Regions from separate parts of the Megasphaera sp. genome, predicted to be linked through region 4. Evidence: riboswitches for the same ligand, from Rfam matches in the RefSeq annotation. Region 4 holds a riboswitch; each other region holds the start of a gene.
The links. Region 4 has a riboswitch for S-adenosylmethionine ahead of cysK (cysteine synthase A). Riboswitches for the same ligand answer to the same signal wherever they lie in the genome.
Positions count from the first base shown of each region.

Region 1 (7,599 bases), 400 kb from region 4:
TGAAGGTCATTCCTATTGTTAAAGAAAAGCACATCGTCGGCATCGTCACCCGCGGCAACATCCTCGATGAATTGTACCGTGAATACGGCGACGACTAGGGGAAAGGGGGAATAGACAATGGCTGAAAACATCAATAAAGGTCCGGGACCGGGCGAAGACAAGGAAGCGGAACGCCCTGTCGTCCGCGTCAAAGATGTCATGGAAAAGGTTTTCGTCTCGGTGACACCGGATATTCCCATCCGCGACGTCTTCCGCATCTTCATCAAGCATCGCCTGCTGGCTGTGCCCGTCGTCGATGAAGAAGACCACCTCATCGGCCTCATTTCCAGCGCCGACCTCATGTACCGCAGTTCGAAGCCACACATTCCGCGCCTGCCCTTCATCGGCACCAAAATTTATACCAGCCGCGTCGGCAAATACGCCAAGGAATTCAAGAACCTCCTGGATCAGCCCTGCGAAAAATTGATGACCAAGAACGTCATGATCGCGACGCCCAAGGCCGATGTCGAACAGGTCGCAGCCGTCATGATCCTGGAACACTTGAAGGTTCTTCCTGTCGTGGACAACAAGCGCGTCGTCGGCATGATCACCCGGGCCTGCATCCTCAAAGATTTGTACCGGGAATGGAAGTATTAGACCTTTGTGACTAGTCACTCTCTGCCTCGTGTGCTATAATATTATAATCGAATGATTTAGGCAGCGGCCGCTGCCGCAGAAAGTATTTCACGAGGAGGCACTTAATGGATACCAAAGAACTCGTCATCGTTGTCGATTTTGGTGGTCAGTATAACCAGCTCATTGCACGGCGCGTCCGTGAAAACCACGTATACTGTGAAGTATACCCGTATCACAAAGCAGTTGCAAAGATTAAAGAACTTCAGCCCCAGGGCATCATCTTTACCGGTGGTCCTGGCAGCGTCTATGAAGATAATGCGCCGAAGATCGAAGAAGAAGTCTTCCATCTCGGCATCCCCGTCCTCGGCCTCTGCTATGGCATGCAGTTCATGGCCCAGACCTTAGGCGGCGAAGTCAAACACGCCGACATGCGCGAATTCGGCAAGACCGAAATCGATGTCAATACGGCTTCGCCTTTGTTCAAAGGCCTGCAGGAAAAAGAAATCGTCTGGATGAGCCATCAGGACTACGTCGCTTCCATCCCGGAAGGCTTTGAAATCGTAGCCCACACGGCCAACTGCCCGGTCGCTGCCATGCAGAACCCGGCTAAGAAGCTCTATGCCATGCAGTACCATCCGGAAGTGCTCCATACGGAACACGGCAAGGAAATGCTCCATAACTTCCTCTTTGAAGTCTGCGGCTGCACCGGTTCGTGGACTATGGCCAACTATGCCAAGACGGCTATTGCCAATATCAAAGAAACCGTCGGCGACGGCAAAGTCGTCCTGGCCCTTTCCGGCGGCGTCGACAGCTCTGTCGCAGCAGCCCTCATCTCCAAAGCCGTCGGCAGCCAGCTGACCTGTATCTTCGTCGACCACGGCCTGCTCCGCAAGAACGAAGGCGACGAAGTCGAAGCGGCCTTCAAGGACAGCGGCATGAACTTCATCCGCGTCGATGCGTCGGAACGCTTCCTGAAGAAACTCGAAGGCGTCAGCGACCCTGAACGGAAACGGAAAATCATCGGCGAAGAATTCATCCGCGTCTTTGAAGATGAAGGCCGTAAAATCGGTTCCGTCGATTTCCTGGCCCAGGGGACCATTTATCCCGACGTCATTGAATCCGGTGCCGGCGATGCAGCCGTCATCAAGAGCCATCACAACGTAGGCGGACTTCCGGCTGTCGTCGATTTCAAAGGCCTCATCGAACCGCTCCGCAACCTCTTCAAAGACGAAGTCCGCGAACTCGGTGCCGAACTGGGCTTGCCAGAATACCTCGTATGGCGCCAGCCTTTCCCGGGACCGGGCCTGGCTATCCGCGTCATGGGTGAAATCACCAAAGAAAAACTGGCCATCCTCCGCGATGCCGATGCCATCTTCCGCGAAGAAATCACCAATGCCGGCATGCAGCGCGATATCAACCAGTACTTCGCCGTCCTGACCAATAACCACTCTGTCGGCGTCATGGGCGACTTCCGTACCTATGACTACACCTTGGCCCTGCGCGGCGTCACCACGACCGACTTCATGACGGCTGACTGGGCGCGTATCCCATACGACGTCCTCGATAAAATTTCCAGCCGCATCGTAAACGAAGTAGACCACATCAACCGCATCGTGTACGACATCACCAGTAAACCACCCGCAACGATTGAATGGGAATAGTTGCAAATTGCCTCACAAATCGCTTAACCAAGCCGTTTGTGAGGCTTTCTTTTTTTCAAAAGTTCCAAAAGTGTACCAGAAAAATTTAAAAAACCTTTTTTAGGGCCTATTTTTGCCAAATTTCTCGAACAAAAAATGTGCATTTTTATACGTATAAAACAAAAGCGGTTACAAAAGCCGAGTAGATTTGCAATGTAAAAATATACACGGCCAACGGCCTTGTGCGTAGGAGCCGACCCGGACAGGGCGGCCTGCTGCGATATTTAACAACACCTTGTTCTGACATTATGGAGAGCCTTTACGAATCACGAACACCGAGCTGCGTGTTTTTCCTCGGTTTCATATGCGGCTTCGCCGCGAGATACTCAAATCGTATTACGAACATGTGCCACTCGTCATAAATTACGGCTACGTACAGGATTCACGCGGGCTCACCACGTGTGAGCCCCTACGATGCGGCTTCGCCGCGACGAACTTATGATTGTATTACGACCATGTGCCATTCGTTATAAATTCCGGCTATGCACAAAATTCACGCGGCCTTTTTGGCCCGTCAGGCGCCGACCATAAGAAGGCGCAGGACGGTTGCCAAAACGGACAGCTGTAGCTGTCCGCCTTTATCAGGACGCCCCCTACAGAATCGCAGCCAGGCGATAAATGGAAACAACGTTCACCGGATACAAAATATACACGGCCAACGGCCTTGTGCGTAGGCGCCGACCCGGACAGGGCGGCCCGCTGTGAGATTTTACCGTAGCCTGTTCTGATATAATGGCAGGTCTTTATGAATCACGAATCACATGATGTGTCATTAATTCTGAATTTACAAATTTCCTTTGCAGGACTTTATAAGTTTTTTGTAGAATCTATATAGCATATATTGAGATTGAGAGGTAAGTCTTTTTAAGGAGGATGAGGCATATGATGAAACGAATTGTAAGTATGTTGCTACTTACTGGAACTTTATTGATAGGAAATACAGTGTTTGCCTTTTATGCAGATGAAAGCTCTGCTGTTAATCTTGGGATGGTTCAATCTTATAGCCGTTCAGCAATCAACGTTATTGATGATGACGGTACGGCGTATACTTTTGTTTATGACAATAGGCCTCATTCGGACTTAGGTTTTTGGAAACTTGAAAGCGAAGACCAGTGGCATCAATGGGAATTCGGCTTGCAACAACAATCTCACATGGAACAATTGGCTAGCTGTGGTTTCTATGCGTTGAAGACTCTTGGAAAATTGTAAGCGCTTGTGAAACGGGAAGGGCGTTATTATGAAGAAATTACTTATTTTCACTCATCCTTCGGGAATGTGTGGATTGAGCTTTGGTGTGGAGAATGGTAAAATCGTTTCGATTACAGCCTATATGGATCAATAGAGAGGGTACTCTACAAACGAACTAACAAGTCTCTTTTCTGGTGCCGGTCTTACAGTGGCAGTAGGTTATGATATTACAGGAGGCATGACGTATGGATTATCGCAAATTTGGTGAAACTTATTATATCCGGATGGATAAGGGGGATGAAATCATCAGCACGATTCTGGGAATCTGTCAGAAAGAACAGATTGCATCGGCCATTTTTTCGGGCATCGGCGGGTGCCGTTCGGCAGAAATACAGACGTTCATCCCAGAAACGGGCAGTTTTGAAGTTCAAGAGCTGAAGGGGATGCTGGAGCTGGTTTCGTTGACAGGCAATATCGTCAGCGATGATGATGGAACTTATTTTCATCATACTCACGCTGCTTTTTCTTATAAACAGGATGGGGAACATCATGTTGCGGCAGGGCACATCAAATCGATAGAGGTACTGTACACGGCAGAAATCGAATTGCGCCCCGTTATAGAAGGACGGATTCGGCGGAAATATGACCCAGAAACGGGGACCGGCTTTTGGGATTTCGGGCCAGAAACGGATTAAGCTGGCCACTGTCTTGTATCTCCCGATTGGTCGGCACTTCTGAGGATCTTTTCACTTTATACTTTATTTTCAAATGAAAGGATTGACAGAACATACCTAATAGTGTACTATTTGGGTAAACATTTTATATGTTTGATGAATGAATATCAATCATCCAGAGCAGTTGAGGGACTGGCCCTATGATGCTGCGGCAACCTCCGTGGGGACGGAAGGTGCCAATTCCAGCGGGAGTTTTCCCGGCAGATGAGCGAGAAATGGAAGGGATTTTGCGCGTCATCTGTAGCTGATGGCGCGCTTTTTTTATGGCTTTGTCATCGGCACGTCTTTATTTATTTTGTAAAAGGGGTGTTCGTATGAGTAACGAAGTATCTGCACAGGCCGTCAACCGGTCGGGCCTGTTGCGAAGCGAAGACTGGTGGGCCGTATGGCTCGGATTATTTATCGTCGTCCTCGGTGCCGGACAGATCTGGCACATCGATTTGCTCGGCTGGGCTGCTAAGTTCGGTGTCTGGATCGACCCGTCCAAGGCGGTCGGGCCGGGGTCGAAAGGGTTTGCCTGGCTCGGCAGTATCGGGTCGTTAGTGGCGACGTATGTATTTACCCTGGTCGTAACGTCTATCGGTGCGTATTTCATGGGGACGAAGGTCAAGAAATTCGTCGCCGGTTATACCGTGATTTACTGGATCACCATGGCGGCGACGGTCATCGGCAATTATGCTTATCTGGCAGCGACGCCGAATAAGCGGGAAGCTTTTAACATCGGCTGGTCCTTGAGTCTTGGCGAATTGGGCTTTGTCATTGCCCTGCTGGCCGGGCTGGTCATCGGTAATTTTTTCCCGAAAGTGACGCGTTTCTTATCTGATGCTGCCAAACCGGAATGGTACATCAAGACGGGCATCGTCATTTTGGGCATGAATATCGGCATCCAGGCCATCAGTGCCCTGGGGCTGGCCGGTACGGTCATCGTCCGCGGCATGTGCGCCGTCGTCGAAGCCTACCTGATTTACTGGCCTATCGTCTATTTCGTGGCCCGGAAATTCTTTAAATTCACGCCGGAATGGGCAGCTCCCATGGCGTCGGGCATTTCCATCTGTGGTGTCGCCGCAGCGATTGCTACGGGCAGTGCCATCAAGGCGCGCCAGATCATCCCGACTATCCTGGCATCGGTCATCATCGTCTTCGTTGCCGTAGAATTGCTCATCCTGCCCTTTGCAGCTGCTTATTTCCTGCCCAGTGAACCGATGGTCGCCGGGTCCTGGCTGGGCCTGGTCATCAAGAGTGATGGCGGTGCCGTCGCATCCGGGGCAATCGCAGATACGCTCATCCGCAACAGTGCGCTCCAGCAATTCGGCGTCAATTACCAGGAAGGCTGGATCCTCATGGCTGCGACGACGTCCAAGGTCTTCATCGACGTTTTCATCGGCGTCTGGTCCTTCATCTTGGCTATCGTCTGGTCCATTTACCATCTCAATGACCCGCGGGCAGCCGTCGCATCCGGGGCTGGCAAGGTTTCCAAACGGGAAATCTGGGAACGCTTCCCGAAATTCATCATCGGTTTCGTCCTGGCCCTGGTCGTCATTTTTGCAGCTGGCTGGCTGCAGCCGGGCATCGTCGACGCTGCGAAAGCCGGCGCCGGACAGGCTAACCTCCTGCGGGCCGTCTTCTTTGGCCTCTGCTTCTTCTCTATCGGCCTGGTCACGAATGTCCGCAAGCTCTGGAAATCCGGCCTGGGCCGTGTCATCGGCGTCTATGCCGTAGCCCTCGTCGGCTTCATCATCTGGGTCGGCCTGTTCATTTCTTACATCTTCTATCACGGCATTGTTCCGCCGACATTATAACTTCATCATAGAAAGGATTAATTGCTATGGCATCGCGAATCACTTCTGCCGCATCGACGGCTGACGAATATTACTACAACCAAACCGTAACCCCGACAGACGCTGCGACCCATACGGGACAGCTCGAACGGGATGCAGACGAATATTTCCCCTTGCAGCCCATCGAAAAAAAACTCTGTGCCTATTCCCTGGGATTGGGCCTGGGACTGATGGCCTTGTTCATCGTCATCTTTGAAGTCTTCGGCTGAGGCTTATTATGGAAAAGGGCTGTCGCACGAAGGTTTCTGCCATCATGCGAAGCCCCTTTCTCTTTAAAGTTTGTAGTACGAAGCTTGTAGTTTGTAGAAAATAGCTTTAAATTTAAAACCATTCACTAAAAACTAAAAACTGCAAACTTAATACTCAAAAAGAGGCTATCTTAATGCGACAGCCTCTTTTTGCTTTCCTCGGATTCAGCTGCGGCTATGCCGTGATAAACTCATGAAATAAACGAAGCGCGCTGGTCGCAGGTAGCAGATTGCAAAAATAGCCCCAATCGGGGCATTCATAGGGGCCGACCTTTAACCTCTCAGACCGCCTTTGGCGGCCAGCTCCCCTATAAAGGGAGCCTTGTGCGGCCCGTTGCGAGATTTCATCACAGCCCATCTGAGTATAATGGCAGGCTTTTACGAGCCACGAGCATCTGTCATGGCACCGGCTATTCACACAAGTCGCGGCGGTACGCCCTTTGGGACGTCCCCTACGGAATCGCAATCAGGCGATAGAAATGAACGAAGGTCCCAGACGGGGCATTTTTTACGAGCCGAGGGTCACTCGAGGCGATGTCGTTATTCTAAATATGTTGCCGCAAGGCGGCATTTGACTCTGAGGCGGCCTGCGAACTGCGGTCTGCGACCGGCGGGGCCGTCGGCCCCAAAATTCGATGAACGACTTTACGCCCGGCCGTCAGGCCTCTATCAAAGTTAAAAGGACTAGCGCATGAAGGTTTCGACCATATCATGTGCTAGTCCTTTTTTTGAGGAGATAATCAGATTTTACCGCGTCTTATATCCCTGATATTTGTCTTTTAATTTCGTATTGTCTTTCAATACTTGGACGATGGTTTTTCCTTGTTCGAGTTCTGTTTCGGCTTTGGTGGCTTTATCGGACAGGTAGGATGCGTCTTTTTGCCTAAGAGAAGGGTCTTGTCGTCGTTCCAGAATTCGCCTTTGTTTTCGTTACGGCCCTGGATCAGGAAGAGGCTGTCGCCATTTTTGTTGGCTGCGGCGAGGTCGATGCCGTGTTTTTTCTGGTAAGCTGCAATGCCGGCGCAGAGGGCAGCGTCATCGGTGCGCGTCCGGTTGATGACCAAGACTTCTTTCGTGTCTTTGAATTCGGTGCAGAAGTTGAAATCCCCCTGGGAATCCATAGCCGTGAAGCTGGGGCCGTGGCCTTTGTATTTCGGTACCAGGATTTTTGCCAGTGTTTCGGCTTTACCGACGCCCTGGGTCTGGGGATGGAGGTCGTAATCGTACTGATTGAGGTAACGGCCATTGGCGTCTACTTTGTTGGTCATGGCCAGGA
Region 1 covers NZ_CP181255.1:563,004-570,602, reverse strand. The annotation lists gene ACFWUB_RS02795 (CBS domain-containing protein) at 1-98, shown strand, start outside; gene ACFWUB_RS02790 (CBS domain-containing protein) at 118-636, shown strand; gene guaA (glutamine-hydrolyzing GMP synthase) at 741-2,276, shown strand; gene ACFWUB_RS02780 (hypothetical protein) at 3,198-3,524, shown strand; gene ACFWUB_RS02775 (PPC domain-containing DNA-binding protein) at 3,749-4,198, shown strand; SAM riboswitch class I at 4,346-4,448, shown strand; gene ACFWUB_RS02770 (putative sulfate exporter family transporter) at 4,552-6,036, shown strand; gene ACFWUB_RS02765 (hypothetical protein) at 6,063-6,284, shown strand; gene ACFWUB_RS02760 (hypothetical protein) at 7,121-7,599, opposite strand, start outside.
Region 1: linked by a shared signal. The riboswitch ahead of ACFWUB_RS02770 (putative sulfate exporter family transporter) and the one ahead of cysK (cysteine synthase A) in region 4 are both predicted to bind S-adenosylmethionine.

Region 2 (7,599 bases), 210 kb from region 4:
AACCGCAGATCCAATACGCTTTCGATAAGCAGGACTTGGGCTATAAGCGCTTGTACTTAGCTATCTGTGAGGGACGATACCCGTCGCGGGTCACAACTGTACACGCCCCCATCGGAAGATGTCCCGATAGCATCATCACCCGCTGTGTCCGCCTCGACGGCAAGCCGGCCTGGTCCGATTTCACCTGCCTCGCAGCCGGCAAGGACTACAGCCTGCTCCAAGTCGTCCTGCACACGGGCCGGACCCATCAGATACGGGTCCACAGCAGTTACCTGGGCTATCCCCTGGCCGGCGACGACCTCTACGGCGGTTCGCGCCGCTTCATCGGCCGCCAGGCCCTGCACGCCTACTGTCTCCAGTTCACTCATCCCATGAGCCACCGCTTCATCACCGTTAATTCCCGGCTGCCTGAAGATATGGACGCCCTCGTCCGACGGGCCGGCTGGAATTATATATATTAACCATTTTTACGTATTATGTAGGAGGAATGTAAACATGCCATTAATCGGAACTACAGAAATGTTTAAAAAAGCCTATGAAGGCCACTATGCTATCGGTGCATTCAACATCAACAACATGGAAATCGTCCAGGGCGTTACCCAGGCCGCTGCTGAATTGAACTCGCCGATCATCCTTCAGGCTTCGGCCGGTGCCCGCAAATACGCTAAACCGCCGTATTTGAAACATCTCGTAGAAGCAGCTTTGGAAGATCATGATCTCCCCATCGCCCTTCACCTCGACCACGGCGCTGACTTTGAAACCTGCAAAGACTGCATCGACGGCGGTTTCACTTCCGTCATGATTGACGGCTCGAAACATTCTTTCGAAGACAATATCGCCCTCACGAAAAAAGTCGTTGAATACGCACACGCTCACGGCGTCGTCGTCGAAGGCGAACTCGGCCAGCTGGCCGGCATCGAAGACGATGTCAAAGTCGCTGCCCACGAAGCTCACTACACGCGTCCGGAAGAAGTCGAAGAATTCGTATCCCGCACGGGCGTCGACTCCCTGGCCATCGCTATCGGCACCAGCCACGGCGCTTTCAAATTCACTCCGGAACAGTGCACGCGCAACGCTGACGGCGTCCTCGTACCGCCGACACTCCGCTTCGACATCCTCGAAGAAGTCTCCAAACGCCTGCCGGGCTTCCCGATCGTCCTCCACGGCGCATCTTCGGTCGTACCGGAATACGTCAAGATCATCAACGAAAACGGCGGCAACCTGGCTGACGCTATCGGTATCCCGGAAGACCAGCTCCGCAAAGCAGCTTCCATGGCTGTCTGCAAGATCAACATCGACTCCGACCTCCGTCTCGGCCTGACTGCCGGCATCCGTCAGCACATGGCACAGCATCCGGAACATTTCGACCCGCGCCAGTACCTCGCCGACGGCCGTCAGTTCGTCCATGACATCGTCGCTCACAAGATCAAATGCGTCCTCGGCTCGGAAGGCAAAGCTTAATCGCATGTCTTGTAAAAAAGGTATTGCTTTTTTCTGCGCCATATGGTAAAATTTCTTCTAGTGTTCTTGTAAATTAGGGAGGTGAATCCATTGCCGCAGATTAAATCCAATATCAAAACGATGGAAAAAGACGCAGCTCGCCACGCAGCTAACTCTCAGGTTAAATCTTCTGTTCATACCGCTATCCGCCGTACGACCGAAGCTATCGCCGCTGGTGACGCTGAAGCTGTTAAAAAAGCATTCGATAAAGCTAGCAGCGTAATCGACAGCGCCGCACAGAAAGGCGTTCTCCATAAAAACACTGCAGCTCGTAAAAAATCCCGTTTGGCTTCCAAAGTCAATGCTATGGGTAAATAAGTTCGACTGAAAAGGGGGACTGGCGCATGAAGGTTTCGGCCATCATGCACGGTCCCTTTTTCTGTACAGTTTAAGGTTTGATGTTTGAAGAAGACCTTTAAATTTAAAGCCATCCGCTAACAACTAACTGCTAGCCACTACCAACTTTAAAGGGCTTGTCGTTGTGCGACAAGCCCTTTTTCATACAAGGAGGATATCATGTTCCCCCATTGGTTCCAATTACGCCATTTCCTGGCCCTGTTCTTTCCCCTGCTCCTGACCCAGATGGCCCAGGTCGGGACATCCGTCTTCAGTTCTATCTTCAGCGGTCAGGCCGGGACGATTGACCTGGCCGGGGTCGCCGTAGCCGTCAATATCTGGTATCCCGTCTTTGCCGGCCTGTGCGGCATCTTCTTCGGCATCTCGCCGATCATCGCCCAGCTCCGGGGCGCTCAGAAGACCGAGGAAATCCCGACGTACATTATGCAGAGCCTCTACTTGAGCCTGGGCTTTACGGCCGTCATTTTCCTGGCCGGCGCCTTTCTGCTGCCGCCCTTTCTCGACTTTATGGGCCTCGACGCACCGGTCCGCTACATCGCCTGGGAATACCTCAAGGCTCTGGCCCTGGGACTGGTCCCCATCTGCCTGCAGGCGACGATGCGCTACATCGTCGACGCCCACGGCAAGACCCACGTTTCCATGGCCATCTTAGTGACCAACCTGGTCCTGACGATCATCCTCTTCCGCCTGCTCATCTTCGGCGCCGGCCCCATTCCAGCTATGGGCGGTATCGGTACGGGCTATGCCATCACCATCGCGTCGTGGCTGTCCTTCCTGCTCTTCGTGGGCGTCCTGCAGTGGATGGAGCCTTTCCGCTCTTACCATCTCTGGAGCCGCCTGCGGCCTTTCAGCTGGTATCATGGCCATCATCAGCTGGAGTTGGGCATTCCCATCTTCATCGCCGTCTTCTGCGAAACGAGCCTGTTCTCCATCGTCGGCCTGCTCATGGCCGAATTCGGCACCTTATACCTGGCGGCCAACCAGGCAGCCATCAGTTTCTCGACCCTGACCTATACCCTGCCCTGGAGCATCAGCCTGACGGCGACTATCGTCATCGGCTACGAAGTCGGCGCCCGCAACTACGCCGCTGCCCGGCAGTATGCCGTGCTCTGCCAGATGACGGCCTTGACCATCGCCATCGCCCTCATCGTCGTGACTTACCACTTTGTCGATCATATCGCCGCCATCTTCACGAGCGATGCCGAAACGTTCTGGGCCATCCGCATGTTCATCTTCTACGCCGTCGCCTTTTCCTTCTTCGACGCCGCCGGCACGCCGGTCCAGGGCATCCTGCGCGGCTATAAGGATGTCAAGATCATCACTTACGTCGCTTTCGTGACCTACTGGCTCATCAGCATCCCTATGGGCTATGCCATGGCCCACGTCACGTCCTACGGGCCCTATGGCTATTGGATCAGCCTCATCATCAGCCTGGCCATCAATGCCAGCGCCCTGAACTGGCGCTTGTGGAAGCATACGGCCTGGAAAGTCCCTGTCCTATCCTCATCTACTAAGGAGTGATTTTATGCCAACTACCAAACAATTAACGGCTTATGCCCGCGTCCTCTTGCAGAAGGGCCTGAATCTCCAGAAAGGTCAGACCCTGGTCATCAATGCCCCTGTCGAATCGCACGACTTCGTCGCCCTCCTGACGAAAGAGGCCTATACGGCCGGCGCCGCCCAGGTCGTCTGCAACTGGCGGTCTGACGACCTGGCCCGCCTGCGCTACGAACACGAAGATTTGCAGTATTTCGAGTCCCTGCCGGACTGGCGCCGCGATTTCAGCCTCTACTATTACCATAAGAAAGCGGCCTTCCTCAGCCTCATCTCGGCGAATCCGTACCTCATGGACGGCATCGACACCCATAAAATCTTTGCCCAGCAGAAAGCCCAGAATGAAGCCTTGAAGGAATACATCGACGGCATGATGGCCTCGAAGACGACGTGGCTCGTCGCCGCCGTCCCCAGTGCCGTCTGGGCCAAACTGCTCTATCCGGACCTCGACGAAGCCGCCGCTTACGAAGCCTTGTGGAAGCAAATCCTCCAGTCGTCCCGTGCCGACGGTGCCGATGCCCTGGCCGATTGGGACGCCCATCTGGCCGAATTGAAGAAGCGCCGGACCTGGATGACGGACCAGCATTTCACCAGCCTGCACTATACGAACGGCCTGGGAACGGACCTGACTATCGGCCTGCCGGCCGGTCATATCTGGCAGGGCGGCATGGAAGAAACGGCGGACCACCTGCTGTTCAATGCCAACATCCCGACGGAAGAAATCTATTCGGCCCCCAAGGCAGATGCGGTCAACGGCACGGTCTACAGCACCAAGCCCCTGGTCTATAACGGCAACCTCATCGACAAATTCCACCTGACCTTCAAAGACGGCAAAGTCATCGACGCTGCCGCCGAAACGGGCGAAGACGTCCTGAAGAAACTCATCGCCATCGACGACGGCGCCTGCCGCCTCGGCGAAGTAGCCCTCATCCCCTATCATTCGCCCATTTCCCTGTCGGGTATCCTCTTCTATGAAACACTCTTCGACGAAAACGCCTCGTGCCACCTGGCCCTGGGCGCATCGTACCCGACCTGCCTGGCTGGCGGTGCTGATATGGACAAAGATGCTGTCGCCGCAGCCGGCCTCAACGACTCCATGATCCACGTCGACTTCATGGTCGGCTCGCCGGACCTGACCATCACCGGGACCAGGGCCGACGGCACGACGGTGCCGGTCTTTACCGATGGCGACTGGGCGCAATAACGATTTTCCATTGACAATCCCGGCCATCCGTGCTATTATAAGACGCAACAACCATATACCCTTCATCCAGAGCAGCTGAGGGACTGGCCCGATGACGCTGCGGCAACCCCCTATCGGGAAGGTGCCAATTCCAACGGAACATTCCGACAGATGAAATGAAACCGTATATACGGCCGTCATCTGCATGACGGCCTTTTTTTGTGGTTGCTTTCTCTAGTTACGCCTATTTTGAGGAGTTGATACTGTGATTACACTGAAAAATATTACCAAGACCTACGGCGGCGCCGCACAGGTCCAGGCCCTGAAAGGCATCAACCTGACCATCGACGACGGCGAGATCTTCGGTATCATCGGCAAGAGCGGTGCCGGCAAATCGACGCTGGTCCGCTGCATCAATATGTTAGAAAAACCGACGAGCGGCCAGGTCATCATCGACGACAAGGATTTGACCAAGATGAATGAATCCCAGCTGCGGGCAGAACGCAAGAACATCGGCATGATTTTCCAGCACTTCAATCTCTTATCATCCCGTACGGTTGCCGAAAACATTGCCTTCCCGCTGGAACTCGTCGGCGCTTCCAAAGACGTCATCGAAAAGAAAGTCGCTTCCCTCCTCGACCTGGTCGGCCTCAGCGACCGGGCCGGCAACTATCCGTCCCAGCTCTCAGGCGGCCAGAAACAGCGCGTCGGCATTGCCCGTGCCCTGGCCAGCGATCCGAAAATCCTGCTCTGCGACGAAGCCACGTCGGCCCTGGACCCGCAGACGACGAAATCCATCCTGGAACTGCTCCAGGACATCAATAAACGCCTGGGCATCACTATCGTCGTCATCACCCATGAAATGGCCGTCGTCAAGGAAATCTGCCATCGCGTCGCCGTCATCGAAAGCGGTGTCATCAAGGAAATGGGCCGCGTCGTCGACATCTTCACCAATCCTCAGTCCCAGACCATGAAAGATTTCGTCACGTCCATCATCAATATGGAACTGCCGGCAGGCATCAAGAACCTGGGTGTCACCGACCAGCCGTCGCCGGACCGCTACATGCTCGTCCGCCTGCGCTTCAAAGGCGCTGCGACCAGCGACCCCGTCGTCGCCGACATCGTCCGCAAATTCAACGTCGAAGTCAGCGTCCTCTACGGCAACATCGACTACATCCAGGATGAACCGTTCGGCTACCTCATCGTCGTCATCATGGGCGATATGGAAACACAGGCCAAGGCATTCTCGTACATCAAAACATTACCGATTGGAAGTGAGGTTTTAGGTTATGTCCCAAGAAATCATTAAGTTAATGCTCCAAGGCATTGAAGAAACGTTCTACATGGTCGCCGTCGCCACGGTCATTGGCGGTATCATCGGCATTCCCCTGGGTATCACCCTGGTCACGACCAGCAAGGGCCATATCCTGGAAAACCGCTTCATCAATCAAATCCTTGGCACGATCGTCAACATCATCCGTTCCATCCCGTTCATCATCCTCATGGTCGCCATCATCCCGCTGACGCGTCTCATTGCCGGCACGTCCATCGGTACGACGGCAGCCTGCGTCCCCTTGACCATCGTCGCCATCCCCTTCCTGAGCCGTCTCGTCGAAACGTCCATACGCGACGTCGACTTCGGCCTCGTCGAAGCGGCCGAATCCATGGGGGCTACGCCGTTCCAGATCATCCGCAAGGTCCTCATTCCCGAAGCCTTGCCGACGATCATCAATAACATCACCGTCCTCATCGTCAACCTCATCGGAGCATCGGCCATGGCCGGCGCCATCGGCGGCGGCGGCCTCGGGGACATCGCCATCCGCTATGGCTACCAGCGATTCCGTCCCGACGTCATGCTGGCGACGATCATCATCCTCATCGTCGTCGTCAACGTCATCCAGGCCGGCGGCGACTTCGCATCACGAAAAAAGAATAAGAAATAAATAATAGAAAAAAGGAGCTGTTGCACATGCGACAGCTCCTTTTTTCTGTAGGGGCGCCCCGTGGGGCGCCCGTCCACGCAAATGGGTATATAAATGTCTTGGCGTATATCCAGGGCAGCTCGTGAATGGGATTCCCACAACGGGCCGCTCTTTGGGACGGCCCCTACAAAGCGGTCCATGGGACCGCGGCTAACTGCTGACGGCTGACCGCTGACTGCTAATCCCTAGCCACTAGCCACGAATCTCCAATGCCCCTACAATATCCTGTATATGTTCGATGCCTTCTTCTCGGCAATACTGGTCCAGGCCTTCGGCGATGGTTTCGACGGCTCTGGGGTCGACGAAGTTATGGGCGCCGACGGCGACGGCACTGGCACCGGCCAGCATGAATTCGACGGCATCCTGCCAGGTCGATATGCCGCCCAGGCCGAGGATGGGGATGGATACGGCCTGAGCCGTCTGCCATACCATGCGCAGGGCAATGGGCTTGACAGCCGGGCCGGACAGGCCGCCGGTGATATTGCCCAGCAAGGGGCGGCGGGTCTTGATGTCGATGGCCATGCCCGTCAGGGTATTGATGAGCGATACGGCATCGGCACCGGCCGCTTCGACAGCTTTAGCCATGACCGTAATGTCCGTGACGTTTGGCGACAGTTTGACGATGACCGGTTTCCAGGTATGGTCCTTGACACTGCGCGTCACAGCCGCAGCCGCTTCCGGCTGGGTCCCGAAGACGATGCCCCCTTCTTTAACGTTAGGACAGGAAATATTGACTTCCAGGGCAGCCACGCCGTCGACGTCGAGCTGAGCTGCCAATTCGCCGTATTCTTCGGCAGTCCCGGCCGATATATTGACGATGAGCGGCGTCTGGCAGGCCTGCTGGACCTTGGGCAGGATATCCCGCTTGAAGACTTCGACGCCGGGATTTTCCAGGCCGATGCAGTTGAGCATCCCTGCCGGCGTTTCGGCCACGCGGACGCCGGGATTGCCCGGCCGCGGCAGCGGCGTGATGCCCTTGGAAATAATGGCCCCGACGTGATCGAGGTCGAGAAAATCACTGTA
Region 2 covers NZ_CP181255.1:2,279,254-2,286,852, reverse strand. The annotation lists gene ACFWUB_RS10850 (RluA family pseudouridine synthase) at 1-461, shown strand, start outside; gene fba (class II fructose-1,6-bisphosphate aldolase) at 496-1,461, shown strand; gene rpsT (30S ribosomal protein S20) at 1,552-1,818, shown strand; gene ACFWUB_RS10835 (MATE family efflux transporter) at 2,017-3,378, shown strand; gene ACFWUB_RS10830 (aminopeptidase) at 3,383-4,615, shown strand; SAM riboswitch class I at 4,675-4,772, shown strand; gene ACFWUB_RS10825 (methionine ABC transporter ATP-binding protein) at 4,860-5,903, shown strand; gene ACFWUB_RS10820 (methionine ABC transporter permease) at 5,884-6,537, shown strand; gene ACFWUB_RS10815 (dihydroorotate dehydrogenase) at 6,769-7,599, opposite strand, start outside.
Region 2: linked by a shared signal. The riboswitch ahead of ACFWUB_RS10825 (methionine ABC transporter ATP-binding protein) and the one ahead of cysK (cysteine synthase A) in region 4 are both predicted to bind S-adenosylmethionine.

Region 3 (7,599 bases), 810 kb from region 4:
CAACAATGCCTTTATGGCCAATGCGTCGACGAGTCCTTTTTATCCCATGTTCGCCACTATCGCTGTCAACGCCAAAATCCATGCCGGTGCGGCTGGCCGCAAGATGTGGATGGACTGCGTGAAAATGGGTATCGAAGCCCGCAAGGATATCCTGCGCCGCTGCCACTATATCCGGCCGTTCGTGGCACCGACGGTCTACGGCAAACCCTGGCAGGATGGCAATACAGATGACATGGCCAACGACCTGGCTTATTTCACCTTTGAACCGGATGCCAAGTGGCATGCTTTTGAAGGATACGGGCCGGGGCAATACCTCGTCGACCCCTGCAAATTGTTATTGACGACACCGGGCATCGACGCTGAATCGGGACAGTACGAAGATTTCGGTATCCATGCCAACATCCTGGCGACGTACCTTCGCGGTAACGGCGTCATCCCGGAAAAATGTGATTTGAATTCGATCCTCTTCCTGCTGACACCGGCTGAAAATAAGAATAAGATGCGCCTCCTCGTGTCCCAGCTGGTCCGTTTTGAACGCTTCGTCGACCACGATGTCCCCATGCAGGAAGTCCTCCTCGGCGTCTACAACTCACATCCGGACCGCTACGCCGGCTATACGATTCGCCAACTCTGTCAGGAAATGCATGATTTCTATAAGGCGCGGAACGTCAAGGACCTGCAGAAGAAACTCTTCCGTCGGGAATACTTGCCGGAATACGCCATGAATGCCCAGGATGCGCAATACGCTTTCATCCGCGGCCAGGGTGAGCTGGTGCCCCTCGATGAAATCGAAGGCCGCATCGCCCTCGAAGGCGCTCTGCCGTACCCGCCGGGCGTCCTCTGCGTCGTCCCGGGCGAACGCTGGTCCCATACGGCAGTCCAGTATTTCAAGGCCCTGGAAGAAGGCCTCAATGAATTGCCGGGCTTCGCCTCGGAAATCCAGGGCGTCTATCTGGAAAAAGAAGACGATGGACGCATCCACGCCTATGGGTATGTGCTGAAAGAGTGAAAAAAAGAGAGACTGTCGTATTAAGACAGCCTCTCTTTTTTTCACTGTAGGGGTCGCCACGTGGGCGACCCGCTAGAGATTTGGCAATGCATTCCCTGAACTTGAGACTCGCTAATGTTCTGGGACGGGCTTGCCACGTGCAAGCCCCTACTATAGAGGTGATGTACAAAGATTTCTATAACAATGTCTTTACGGCTTCGGCGATTTTTTTGGCGATGTACGGGTTATTCATGGTGTAGACGTGGATGCCGTCTACGCCGTTGGCCAGGAGGTCGGCGATCTGGTCGATGGCGTAGGCGATGCCGATGTCGCGCATGGATTCGGGAGTGTCACCGTATTTTGCAATGGCCCGCTGGAATTTGATGGGGAGTGTAGCGCCGCACATGGTGACCATGCGTTCGATTGAGCTTTATTGGTGACGGGCATGATGCCGGCTTCGATGGGGACGTTGATGCCGGCGATTTCACAGCGTTCGAGGAAGCGGTAGAAAAGGGCGTTGTCGAAGAATAGCTGAGAAATGAGCTCGCTGGCACCGGCGTCGACTTTGGTCTTCAAGTTGCGGATGTCGGCAGCCAGGGTCTTGGCTTCGGTATGGCCTTCGGGATAGCAGGCGCCGATGACGTTGAAGTCCGGTTCCTTTTCTTTGATGAAGGCTACGAGGTCGCTGGCATGTTCAAAGACGTGAGCCCGTTCGCGGCCCGGTACTTCGTCGCCGCGCAGGGCCAGGATGTTTTCGATGCCCGCTTCTTTCAATTCTTTCAAGTTCTGCAGGGCTGCTTCTTCCGTGAGGTAGATGCAGGGCATATGGGCCGCCGTTTCGCAGCCTAACTGCTTGATGTACGTAGCGACTTCGACGGTACGGTTGCCGCCCGTGCCGCCGGCGCCGCAGGTGACGCTGATGAAGTCAGGATGGAGCTGGCTCAGCTCGTCCAGGGTCGGATAGACCGTTTCGACGGGAATGTCCCGTTTCGGTGGAAAGACTTCAAAAGAAAAGACCGTTTTTTTGGCAAAAAGCTCATTCGTATGCATGTATATGAATTCCCCCTCAATATCAAACGTCAAACATCCAACTTTTATTAGAAGCTCGGCAGGATTGCGCCCTGGTATTTGTCTTCAATGAATTTCTTGACTTCCGGAGACTGGAGGGCTTTGACGAGTTTCTGGATTTCCGGACGATTTTCATCGCCTTCACGGATGACGAGGACGTTGGCGTACGGCGAATCCTTCGGTTCCAGGAAGAGAGCGTCTTTCAGCGGATTGAGGCCGGCTTCCATAGCGAAGTTGGTGTTGATCAAAGCGATGTCTACGTCATCGATGGAACGGGGAATCTGAGCGGCTTCGAGTTCGACGAACTGGAGATGCTTGTCGTTCTTTTCGACATCCTGTACGGTCGATGTGATGTTACCGCCGTCTTTCAAGCCGATGAGACCGGCACTCTGCAGGATGAGGAGGGCGCGACCGCCGTTGGTCGGGTCATTAGGAATGGCGACTTTAGCACCATCCGGCAGGTCTTTCAAATCCTTGATTTTGTGGGAATAAATGCCCATCGGTTCGACGTGGATCTTGGCGATGGCTTTCAGTTTCGTGCCGTGTTCGTTGTTGAATTTGTCGAGGTACGGCGAATGTTGGAAGAAGTTGGCATCCAGTTCCTTGTCGTTGAGGGCCAAGTTCGGTTTGACGTAATCCGTGAATTCGACGACTTTCAAGTCGACGCCTTCTTTGGCCAGGAGCGGCTTGATTTCGTTGAGGATTTCGCCGTGCGGTACGGGCGTAGCGCCGACGGTGACCGTCGTGTTCTTGGAAGACGAGCCGCTGGAAGCGGAATCACTGCCGCAGCCGGCAGCCAGGAAAGCGACGGCCAGCAGGGCCGAAGCGGCGAGAAGCGAGAGTTTCTTGAGATTTTTCATGAAGATTCCTCCTAACAAAATATAGAATAATATAGACTATCCTGTTCCGTCATTTTATCCATAAAAAAGACCTCTTTCCGAAAGAGAAAGAGGTTTGATGGCTGATTCTTTATCTCTCGGAATAATCCGCAGGAATTAGCACCGTCATCGTCGGTTGCCGGGTTTCATAGGGCCAGTCCCTCCACCACTCTGGATAAATGTCGTTCTAAAGTTGTCTTGATTCTTAGTTTATCATGGATAGGCTATTTGTCAAGGTCTATCTTAAGGGCATTGACAAAACTATACTTAATGGCCAGAGTGCCGGCAGCAGCGACAAGGAAATCAAGATCGGAGCCACAGCGGGTCCTCATGCTGAAGTCGTCGAAGCCGTGGCTAAGGAAGCGGAAAAACAGGGGATTCACATCAAGGTTGTCGAATTTTCCGACTACATTACGCCGGACAAGGCCCTGGCTGATGGAGATATTGACTTGGTCAGCTATCAGCACAAGCCATTCCTGGATAATTTCAATAAGCAGAATGGCACTGATTTAGTGCCTATCGGCAATACGATCCTCATGCGCATGGGGATTTACAGTGATAAATATAAGAGTGTCGACGCTTTGCCCGACGGTGCCGTCATTGCTATCCCCAATGACCCGACCAACGGTGGCCGCGGCTTGGCACTCCTTCAGCGGTCTGGCCTCTTGAAACTCAAGGACGGTGTCGGTTTCAAAGCTACACCGGCTGATGTTGTCGATAATCCCAAGCATTTCCAGTTCAAGGAAATCGAAGCGGCCCAGTTGCCGCGCAGCCTCGGTGATGTCGATGCCGCTGTCATCACTATGAATTACGTCATGAGCGCCGGCCTCAACGTCAAAGAACAGGGCATCTTCCTGGAACCGAAAGACGAACCGCTGGCCGTCATGGTCCTGGCTGTCCGGGCTCAGGACAAGGACAACCCGACGTACAAGAAGATTGCTGAAATCTTCCATTCCGATGCTGTCAAGAAGTTCATTGCCGATAAATACAACGGCACCATCGAACCGGCTGAATAGGCGGGCCTAAGGCTTGACAATAGGCGCGTTACAAGTATATAATAAAGCAAAATCTAAATGGATTTGTCGATGAACGAAACGAGTATATCCGATTGTGGCAGTTCCAGCGAGCCGATGGCAGTGGGAGTTCGGCACGGACCGGCGGATAGAATGGATTCGGGAGATGCGGCCTGAACGGTGACCAGTAGGGTGCGACGGTGTATTTCCACCGCTATCAAAGAAACGTGTATCGCTTATGCCGTACATGTAGAGCTGGACTCACTGAGTCAATCTGGGTGGCACCGCGGAAGAAATCAAACCTTTCGTCCCTGTATAGGGACGGAAGGTTTTTTTGTGTCTTCAAATAGAAGGGGAGAGAAAGATGCTGGAAATGAAAGATGTCAGTTTCAACTACGGCAATGGCGTGCCCGTATTGGAACATGTAAATGTACAGATCGGTGAGGGCGAATTCATCGGTCTCGGCGGCCGCAACGGCTGCGGCAAGACGACGGTGACGCGCCTGCTCATGGGGCTGGAAAAGCCCGTATCCGGGGAAATCCTGTATGACGGCAAGGTCATCAACGATGACGATGCTTCTGTGCGCAGCCATTTCATGGGCTACGTCTTCCAGCGGCCGGAACGGCAGATGTTCCGGCCGACGGTCCGTGAAGAAGTAGCCTACGGGCCGCAGCAGCTGGGCATGAGCCGCGACGAGATCCGCCAGGCCGTCGACGAAGCCCTGGCTGCAACGGAACTGACGGAACTGGCTGAAGCCTATCCGCCCAACTTGAACCGCGGCGAAAAACAGCGCGTCGCCATTGCATCAGCCATCGCCATGCATACGAAATATATCGTTCTCGATGAACCGACGAGCGGCCAGGACAGTGAAGACAAGGACCAGCTCATGGCCTTGCTGACGGACCTCAATAAAAAGGGCATGACCATCCTCATCATCAGTCATGACATGGATATTTTCGCCGAATACTGTCAGCGCGTCCTGGTCATCGGCAATCATACCAAGGCCTTCGACGGGACGCCGCAGGAACTGTTCACCCAGCGCGATGATCTATATGACCTGGGTCTGAGCCGGCCCGATGCCGTCACTTTATCCATGGCGGTTCCTGATTTTCCTTATTGTAAATCGATGAAAGAATTTACGACAGCCATGCTGGAACGGATTGGAGGTATGAAAAAATGATGAAGAATTTGGTCCCTGTTACGAAATTGATCGGCACCTTCGCCTTTTCCTTTTGGGCCCTGGTCATGCATACGACGCTGCCCCTGGTCATCTTAGTCGTCATCGAACTCATCCTCTTGGGATTATGCGGCAGCCTGTCGCGCAACCTCAAGGCCGTCTTCAGCCTGGCCGTCTTCGCCGTCTTCCTGGCTGTCGTCCAGCTCCTGGGCGGCGGGTCCCTGGAATCGGCTTATGTCACGGGCCTGCGCATGCTGGCCATGACCATCGTCTTCATCATCTTGCTGACGACGACGCGCCTGCAGGATTTGACGGCCGCCCTGGTCAAGCAGATCAAGATACCTTATGAATATGCCTTCATGTTCACGGCGGCCCTGCGCTTCGTACCCGATTTCATCGCCGAAAGCAAGGCCGTCCAGGAAGCCCAGGCCTGCCGGGGTCTGTCGACGAAGGGCAATGTCTTTAAGAAAGTCATCAATTATATGAGTGTCGTCCAGCCGCTGATGCTCAAGTCCCTGGGCCGGTCGGAAACGATGGCACTCAGTCTGGAATTACGCGGTTTCGGCAGCAACGAACACAGCTTCATGAGCAATGTCCGCCCGAAAGGCCGCGACTATGTGGGCATTGTCATCATGCTGGCCCTGAGCTGTTTTGTCGTTTACTTGCGCCTGCAAGACTTGGTTTAGGAGGGAAGAAAGATGAAAACTGTTGCAGATATTGCTAAATTAGAATTTCATCATCGTCAGGGCGGCCAGTTCCGCTGGATCACCATTACGACGCTCATGCTGGCCATCGGCACGATCCTGCACCTGGTCTCACCGAGCGTCGGCGGCGTCACGCCGAACTGGACCATCGCCACGTATTGTGTCGCCATCTGCCTGACCAAGCCGAGTTACAAGCAGGCCTTGGGCATCGGCCTGGTCGCTGCCCTGGTCAACGTCCTGACGTCGAAGTCGGGCTTTCCTTATGGCAACCTCATCAGTGAACCGCTCGGCGCCCTGACCTGTACGTTCATCGTCAAGAACCTGGCATTCATCAAATTCAAAGGTCATTCGTGCCTGCCCGTCCTGACCGGCTTTGCAGCGACCTGCATGAGCGGCGGCGCTTTCGTCACGATCCTGAAGTTCGTCATGAATCTGCCGAATGTCGTCTATTTTACGGCCATGCTGCCCTTGGTCGTCGTCATCGGCGCCTTGAATGCCATCGTTACACCGCTCATGTATTTCCCGGCCCTGCGCCTTTTCGTATCCCGGGGCATCCTCGATTCCCTGGAAGAACGGGAAGTCACGTCGGACCACAGCATGTATGATTTGAAGCCGTCCCAGGAAGGCCTCATTTCCATGGAACATTTGTCGTACATCTATAACAAGCAGAAGACGCCCGTCCTGGACGATGTCACCATGACCGTGAATAAAGGCGACTTCCTGGTCATTACCGGTGAAAGCGGCAGCGGCAAGAGCTCGCTGTGCATGGCCATGACCGGCGCTATCCCGCATTATTTCGGCGGCGTCATGAAAGGCATGGTCTACGTCGACGGCCAGGCGACGACGCAGACGACGATTTCCCAGCTGGCAACCCGTGTCGGCGCCATGCTCGATGATTATGACAGCCAGCTCGTCGCCATGACGGTCGAAGAAGAAATCGCCTTCAGCCTGGAAAATCAGGGCGTCGCACCGGATAAGATCGGCCAGGCTATTTCGGAAGCCCTGGAAAAGGTCAATATGACGCCGTACCGCAACCGCCAGGTCACGAAGCTGTCCGGCGGCCAGCGACAGCGCCTGGTCATTGCCGACGTACTGGCGACCAATCCGGATATCCTCGTCTTCGATGAACCGACGTCGGCCCTGGACCCGGAAGGGACCCATGAATTCTATGAATTGATCCACGACTTGAATGTCAAATACGGTCATACCATCGTCGTCATCGAACATACGCTGGAAGCAGCCCTGCCCTATGCCAACCGGCTGGTCCTCATCGACCACGGCCACATCCTCAGCGATGCCGACGTCGAAACGACGCTGCGCTATATGTATGACCATGATATTTATACCAGTGCCATCCCGAAAATCTTCGCCTGCCAGATGGACCTGGAAAAAGCCGGCTGCCAGTTCGATGCCCCGTGGCTGTCGACGGACGCTGCCGTAAAGGCCGTCCAGAAAGCCGTCCAGCCGTGAAACTCCTGTGCCTGGGCGACAGCCTGACCTACGGCTTCGACGTCCGGCCCGACCAGAGCTGGACGGCCCTGGTCTCGGCCCAAAGCCATATCCATATCGACAATGAAGGCCAATGCGGCGATACGACGACGGGCATGGTCTATCGCCTCCATCAGTTCGACCTCAGCCGGTATGACGCCTTCTTCATCATGGGCGGTTCCAACGACATCCTCCTCGGCGGGGAGTTGGAGAAAATCTGCCAGAATATGCGGACTATCGTCACGACTTTCAAGGAGCAGGGGAAGCCCGTATACCTGGGCAT
Region 3 covers NZ_CP181255.1:1,679,632-1,687,230, forward strand. The annotation lists gene speC (ornithine decarboxylase) at 1-1,009, shown strand, start outside; partial or broken gene metF (methylenetetrahydrofolate reductase [NAD(P)H]) at 1,185-2,038, opposite strand; gene ACFWUB_RS08070 (MetQ/NlpA family ABC transporter substrate-binding protein) at 2,086-2,916, opposite strand; SAM riboswitch class I at 3,023-3,116, opposite strand; gene ACFWUB_RS08075 (MetQ/NlpA family ABC transporter substrate-binding protein) at 3,150-3,950, shown strand; gene ACFWUB_RS08080 (energy-coupling factor ABC transporter ATP-binding protein) at 4,312-5,127, shown strand; gene ACFWUB_RS08085 (energy-coupling factor transporter transmembrane component T family protein) at 5,127-5,810, shown strand; gene ACFWUB_RS08090 (tryptophan transporter) at 5,823-7,298, shown strand; gene ACFWUB_RS08095 (GDSL-type esterase/lipase family protein) at 7,295-7,599, shown strand, end outside.
Region 3: linked by a shared signal. The riboswitch ahead of ACFWUB_RS08070 (MetQ/NlpA family ABC transporter substrate-binding protein) and the one ahead of cysK (cysteine synthase A) in region 4 are both predicted to bind S-adenosylmethionine.

Region 4 (7,599 bases):
CAGTTCCGGGAAGATGATGCGCCGGAAAATGGTGAACTGCGACGCGCCGAGCATGCTGCCCGCTTCTTCATACGTCGGGTCGAGCTTCTCCAGGACCGGCTGGATCGAGCGGACGACGAACGGGATGCCGACGAAGACCATGGCGATGGTCAGGCCGATCTTGGTATAGGCGATCTGGATGCCATAGCTGGCAAAGAAACTTCCGAAGAAGCCCGTATCGGAATAGAGCTTGGAAAGGGTGATGCCGGCGACAGCCGTCGGCAAGGCAAAGGGCAGTTCGATGACGCCGTTCAAGAGACGTTTCCCGAAGAAATCGTAGCGGACCAGGACCCAGGCCAGGATGAAGCCAAAGACGCAGTTGACCAAAGCCGCCAGGACAGAACAGGAAATGCTGGTGATGAAGGCGTTGCGGATGCCGCTGTTGGTGATGAGCTTGGCATAGTCATTGGCCGTCAGCTGCAGGGAGTGCGCCAGGACCGACGCCAGCGGGATGAGGATGAGCAGGGACAACATGGTAAGGGTCATGCCCATGGACAGGCCGAAGCCGGGAATAATCTGATTGCGCCCGCCGGAACGGGCAAAAAAGTGTTTCATCCGGCTCCCCTCCTATGCATCGCCGTTGACGTCGGCCATGATCTTATCGAACAAGGCGTCGTCGTTGAAAAATTTAACATACGCAGCCTCCCAGCCGCCGAAATCGCTGATCTTGGTCAGCTTGACCTTGAGATCGAAGCGGTCGGCATAACGCCGGAGGATATCCGGATTAGACGGCCGGAAACCGTTCTTGGCGGCCAGTTCCTGGGCCTCATCGGAATAGAGGTAGGCCAGGTATTCATGAGCCGCCTCTTCATGACCCTTGCGCCGGGCCAGGCGGTCGACGACAGCCACGCTGGGCTGGGCCAGGATACTGATGCTGGGCACGACGAGGTCGAACTTATCGGGATATTCGCGCATCGAATAAAGCGCTTCGTTTTCCCAGGCGATAAGGACGTCACCTTGTCCGTTTTCGACAAAGGTCGTCGTCGAGCCGCGGGCGCCGGAATCCATGACCGTCACATTGCGGTACAAGTCGGTCATGAAGGCCCGGGTCTTGATTTCATTTCCCCCGAAATGGTCAAGGCCCCAGCTCCAGGCGGCCAGGAAGTTCCAGCAGGCGCCGCCGCTGCTCTTCGGGTCCGGCGTAATGACGCTCACGCCGGGCTTTACCAGGTCGTCCCAGTCGCGTATCCCTTTCGGGTTCCCCTTGCGGACCAGGAAGACGATGGTCGACGTGTACGGCGCCGAATCGTTGGCGAAATCCCCCTGCCAGCCTTCATGGATGAGGCCGGCCCTTTCGATGAGCGACACATCGTGGGCCAGGGCCAGGGTCACGACATCGGCCTTGCTGCCTTCGATGACCGACCGGGCCTGACTGCCCGATCCGCCATGGGACTGGATGATGCGGATATCCTTGCCTGTCGTCTCACGATAGTGCTGCTGGAATAATTCATTGTATTCTTTATATAACTCACGGGTTGGATCATACGAGACATTGGTCAGCGTCATCGTGCCGCCGCCCCCGGCGTCATCGCTGCGTCCGCAGCCAGCCAGGGCCCCGGCGACGGCGAGTGCCGCCGAAAAAGCCAGTATAGCTATGATGCGCTTCTTGTTCATTTTCTTTCCCCCTCTATACCGACTTAGATTCCTTACCCCTCAAATAAAGCCGTCGATAAATAGCGTTCGCCGCCATCCGGCAGGAGGACGACGATAGTCTTGCCTTCGTTTTCCGGCCGGCTGGCCAGTTCCAGGGCCGCCTGCAGCGACGCACCGGACGAAATGCCGACCAAAAGGCCGTCGGTCTTGGCGACTTCCCTGGCCCGGCCGTAGGCGTCCTCATTGGATACGTCGATCACATCATCTACGAGAGATATATCCAAAACTTTCGGGATGAACCCGGCGCCAATCCCCTGAATGGCGTGCGGGCCCGGCCGGCCGCCGTGCAGGACGGCGGAATCTTTCGGCTCGACGGCGACGATCTGGACGTCCGGCTTATGGCCTTTCAGGCCCTGGGCCGTACCGGTGATGGTGCCGCCTGTGCCGACGGACGAAATGAAGATATCTACCTTGCCGTCCGTGTCGCGCCAGATTTCTTCCGCCGTCGTCTGGCGGTGGATGGCCGGATTGGCCGGATTGTCGAACTGCTGGGGAATGAAGGCATTGCCGTAAGAATCCCTCAATTCTTCGGCTTTGCCGATGCTGCCGCGCATCCCCTCGATGCCCGGTGTCAGCACGATTTCCGCCCCCAGGGCCGACACGATCTTACGCCGTTCCAGGCTCATCGTATCGGGCATGGTCAAGATCAGGTGCAGGCCCTTCACGGCGGCGACCAGGGCCAGGCCGATGCCGGTATTGCCGCTCGTCGGTTCGATGATGACCGTATCTTTGTTGATCTTCCCCTGCCGTATCCCTTCGTCGATCATGGCTGCCGCTACGCGGTCCTTGACGCTGCCCAAGGGGTTCATGTACTCCAGCTTGGCCAGGACGCGGGCCTTGAGGCCGTGCCGAGCCTGCCAATGAGTCAGTTCCAAGAGCGGCGTGTTGCCAATCAGCTCTGTCAAATACGTTGCCACATGCTCCATGTACTCAGCTCCTTTTTGGCAAAAAGAAAAGCGCCGCCTGCTGATGCAGATGGCGCTATAAATAGACGTATGCCCATGACTTCATCTGCCAGGTTATTTCCTGCTGGAATTGGCACCTTACCTACGTAGGTTGCCGCAGCGTCATCGGGCCAGTCCCTCAGCTGCTCTGGATGAATAGGTTTCGTATTGTATTGTCCTTATGAATGGTTGTACAATACGATCATATCATACAACACATGATGGTCAAATTTTTTAAGTACCCCATGATAACATACCTCTTTGATGACTAAAATGAATAGCTTCCTATCGGAAACGTTACCAAGAGTGTACACTTTACAGAGTATATTGTCAAGGGATTTTAAGCAAAAACTTTCATATTTTACAATGTAAACGTTATACCTATGGCTTTAGATAGGAATTTAACTTTATAAATTATATTTTTTATAAGTAAAAAGGGCTTGTTGTATATACAGCAGGCCCTTTTTTGAGTTTTAAGTTTGTAGTTTTTAGTTTGCAGCAAATGGTAAAAAATTTAAAACTTTCTTCTATAAACTACAAACTCTGTACTACAAACTTTAAAGAGAAAGGAGCCTTGCATGATGGCAGAAGCCTTCGTGCGACAGGCCCTTTTAAGTGGTTAGTAGTTAGTGGCTCGTGGCTAGTAAATGGCTTTAAATTTAAAACCATTCACTAAAAACTGCAAACTGCAAACTTCGTACAGCTGACGGCTGACCGCTAACACCCTCAATGCGTCGCCGTGGGCTGGGCGTCGTGATGGGCCGTTTTGTTGTCGGCGTGGACGAGTTCTTTGCCGCAGTGGTAGACGATGGAGATGGCCAGGACCATGAGGGCGATGGCCAGGACGAACTGCAGTCCTTCGATGAGGAACGACCAGTTACCCGAGGCAATCTTGATGATCAGGGCATAAGCCGATTCGACGAGGGCTGTCATGGTAACGCAGAACATGACGACCATGGGGATGTAGAGCATGAAGCTCTTGCGGCCTGTCGTCTTGAGGAAGACCGTCAGGCAGATGAGGACCATGGCCGACAGCAGCTGGTTGGCCGAGCCGAAGAGAGGCCAGATGTTCATGTAGCCGCCTAAGCAGAGCAGGAAGCCGAAGAACAAAGTGATGACCGTAGCAAAATACTTATTGACGCAGATTTTCTGGATCGTGTTCATTTCCTGTCCTTCATCGACGCTGAACAGTTCCTGGAAGGACATACGGCCGATACGGCCGACGGCATCGAGGGTCGTCAGGGCCAGGGCCGATACGCACATGGTCATGATGCAGGCAGCTGCCGTCTGGGACAGGCCGAACATGGTGAAGAAACCAGCGACGGCGCCGGAGAAGATCTGGAACGGCGTGCCCGAAGCGACGTGGCCGTTGGAAGCGGCAGCGCAGGCGATGACCAGGGAAACGACGCCTAAGACCGATTCGACGCACATGGAACCGTAGCCGACAAAGACCGAATCCTGTTCCTTATCCAGGGTCTTCGACGACGTACCGGACGAAACGAGGCTGTGGAAGCCGGAAACGGCACCGCAGGCGATGGTGATGAACAGGATTGGGAACAAATCCTTGCCGCCGACCGAGAAGGACGTGAAGGCCGGCATATTCAGCGTCGGCTGGGCGATGAAGATACCGATGACGCCGCCGGCGATCATCATGAGCAGCAGGAAGGCGCTGATGTAGTCGCGCGGCTGTTTCAGGAGCCACATGGGCATGATGGAAGCAAAGAAAATATAAGCGAAGATGATGTACAGCCAGGTCATGCGGTCCAGGTAAATCGGCAGGTCGATGCCGACATAGAGCATGGCGATCAAGAGGACGATGGCGATGACGAAGCGTACTTTTTCACTGGGATTGAACTTCTTGATGAACAGGCCAAAGGCAATGGCGACGAAGATGAACAGCATGGAAATGGAAGCGGCAGCCGCATTGGGCAGGACCATGGATCCATCCTTGGCAAAGCCATTGAACGTCGTAGCGACGATATCGCCGAAAGCGGCGATGACCAGCAGGCTGAAGACCCAGCAGAAGAGCAGGAACAGGCGGCGGCCCGTCGTGCCGATGTACTTTTCGATGAGGACGCCCATGGATTTGCCGTCATTCTTCATGGATGCGTAGAGGGCTGCGAAGTCCTGGACGGCACCGAAGAAGACGCCGCCGATCATGAGCCATAAGAAAGCCGGCAGCCAGCCGTAGGCAGCGGCGATGATCGGGCCCGTGACGGGGCCGGCACCGGTGATGGACGAGAACTGATTGGCAAAGACCGTGAACTTAGAAGACGGCGTATAATCCTGGCCATCTTCCAGGCGATGGGCCGGCGTCAGGGCGTTGGGGTCGATGCCCCACGTCTTAGCCAGCCACTTGCCATAGAACCGATAGGCTACCGCCAGGATGACGATAGCACAAGTGACTAAAACAACACCATTCATAGAAATTCCTCCTATACTCCCAAAAAACAAATGGATCTGTGCGGAGGAGCTGAAGATGTTAAGGTAAATAAAAATGAATGCCATAAAATACATCTTCGCTTCTGCGCATGTGTACGGTATAACACGATTAAAAGGGCCTGTCAAATATACTATTAAGTCATCGTCGGCGTTTTACTTATATTTTTTAAGAATAAAAAAGAGATTAAACGTTATGATTTCGTTTAATCCCTTTAACATATTACATGTCAATGTGACAATTATTTATATTTTATGGATTTCAGTTTTTTTCATCCTCAGTGCCCGGATACGCTGGCCTGGCTCGTCTGGCTGGCCTGACGGTGCTGGGCCGCACGCGGACGGCGAACCCGCTTCTTACGGGCAGCGGCTTTTTTGGCATTGGCCTGGAAATTGGCGACGATAGTCCGGGCCAGCCAGCCCATGAGACAGCCTGTCAGCAAGATCTTGACAGCCAGCAAGTCCCACGTCGTCGATAACAATAAGGCCAATACGACAAAAATAGACGTAACGATCGTTTTATTCATGAACAAACACATCTCCCCTGTCGACATACATAAAAATCATCATACTAACTTTAATTATACACGTTTTTCATGGATTAAACAAGGGCTTGTCGCACATGCGACAGCCCTTGTTGAGTATTAAGTTTGCAGTTTGTAGTTTTTAGTGAAGGCTTTAAATTTAAAACCATCCTCTACAAACTCTGCACTACAAACTATCCAGCAGGAGGGACAAATTTAAAATTTGTATTTATATTGCAGGGGCTCGTACGACGGCTACTCAAAAGTCAGCCGCATCTGGTACCATGTGACGCCGCCGTGGACGGAGGCGCTGATGCCTTCGTTCTGGAAGCCGAATTTCGCATAGTACGGGAGGAGCTTGTCTTTGCAGGTCAGGACCAGGCCCTGTCGTCCCTGCTGCCTGGCGTCGGCAATGGCCGCTTCCAGGAGCTTCCCGGCATAGCCATGGCAGCGGCACGAAGGCAGGGTATTGACGCCGAAAATCATCTGCCAGGCCCCCTTTTCGTCATGCATGGCCGCCTGAGCGTACATGGCGTCAGTCAAATCCCGTTCATCCGTCACCATGCCGTCGACGAAGGACACGAGGTCCCCCTTTTCATCGAAGAGCAGCCAGAAATGGGCCGCATAATGGGCCAGGCGGTCCCGGAATTCATCGGCCGTCGCCGCTTCTGCCGGCGGGAAGCAGGCTTTCTCTACAGCCGCCACAGCGGCTAAATCGGCCATCGTAGCCGTCCTGATTTTTATAAACAATCTCCTCTTTCCTATCTATTTTCTCTCCATTATACAGGCCATCGCCGCCTGCCGCAACAGACAGCCTTCAGGCCTTGCCCTTGAATTTATGGATCAGGCTGGTCCGATTGGTCACGCCGAAGCGGTGATAGAGCTGGGACAAGCGCTTCTTGACGGTGAAAATGAAGGTACAGCGCTGATATTCCTGCAGATAGACCTTATACGACGAGTCGGCCCTCAGCTGACACGAACCCTCAACCAGCCACAAGTCCTCCGTCAGTTCCTTGGCCCGGTACGTTTCCTGGCTCATGACACAGGGGATGAGCCGGTTGGCACTGGCCCGGAAGATATCGCCGACCCGCTGCCGCCCTTCGGCACTCATTTCCCGGCCGGCGCCGAGCCAGACGACATCGGGCGCCAGATAAGCCAAGAGCAGGTCCAGGCTGGATGAGGCGAAATAGGAATGTAAAATACGGCGCGCCAAGGCAATCAGACTGCGCCGCGTCGATGAAGTCTTCATAAAAAGGCATCGCCTCCTTTTCCTAAATGTCATCTTTTATTGTAATTGAAAAAGTGCCTTTTTGTAAACCAGTATGGTACGTTACCTTTATTGTAAATTATCATCAAATTTCAAAAAAAAATCACCTGTATTTTACTACAGGTGATAGATATAAAATATACATAGTACCTGGCGATTCCGCCCTTTACTATTCGTTTCAGTCATTATTTAATTTTATTGAGCTGCGTCGCCAATTCTTCTGCCGACGGGTCGCCGTTGACCGGCGTCATGATGTTCTGCGCCCCCAAGTAGAGCGTACCGCCGGACGCCGTGGCCTGCTGCTTGCTGTGGCCGTTCTGGTAGGCTGCGGCCAGGTTGCCCAGGACGAAATAGGACCGTTCGGCACTGCTCATGCTGGACGTGGCTGCGGGCTTGATGAATTTGTTGCCGTTGACGTAGACCGTGCCGTCTTTGACGCTGGCGTGTTTGCCGCTCATTTCATAGAGCTTGTTGGCATAATTGTCGCGCCGTTCCTGATTCGATGGATGGTCAGAGGGAGAGAAGATTTCACCGACAAAGTTGCTGGCATTATCGCCCTGTTTTTCCATGACCCGCTGCCAGATGGCGGCCGTCGCACCGGGATTATAGCCGGCACGGGTGATATACCCGAAGGACAGGTTGTCCGCTTCCCATTCGGCAGCCCTGTCGATATGGACCGTTTCAATCTGATTGCTGACCGTGTTGAGGATGAGGTTGTTCAGGCCCGAGCCGC
Region 4 covers NZ_CP181255.1:159,192-166,790, forward strand. The annotation lists gene cysT (sulfate ABC transporter permease subunit CysT) at 1-594, opposite strand, end outside; gene ACFWUB_RS00815 (sulfate ABC transporter substrate-binding protein) at 607-1,653, opposite strand; gene cysK (cysteine synthase A) at 1,686-2,618, opposite strand; SAM riboswitch class I at 2,697-2,795, opposite strand; gene ACFWUB_RS00825 (carbon starvation protein A) at 3,363-5,060, opposite strand; gene ACFWUB_RS00830 (hypothetical protein) at 5,354-5,602, opposite strand; gene ACFWUB_RS00835 (GNAT family N-acetyltransferase) at 5,855-6,322, opposite strand; gene ACFWUB_RS00840 (nuclear transport factor 2 family protein) at 6,417-6,848, opposite strand; gene ACFWUB_RS00845 (M48 family metallopeptidase) at 7,052-7,599, opposite strand, start outside.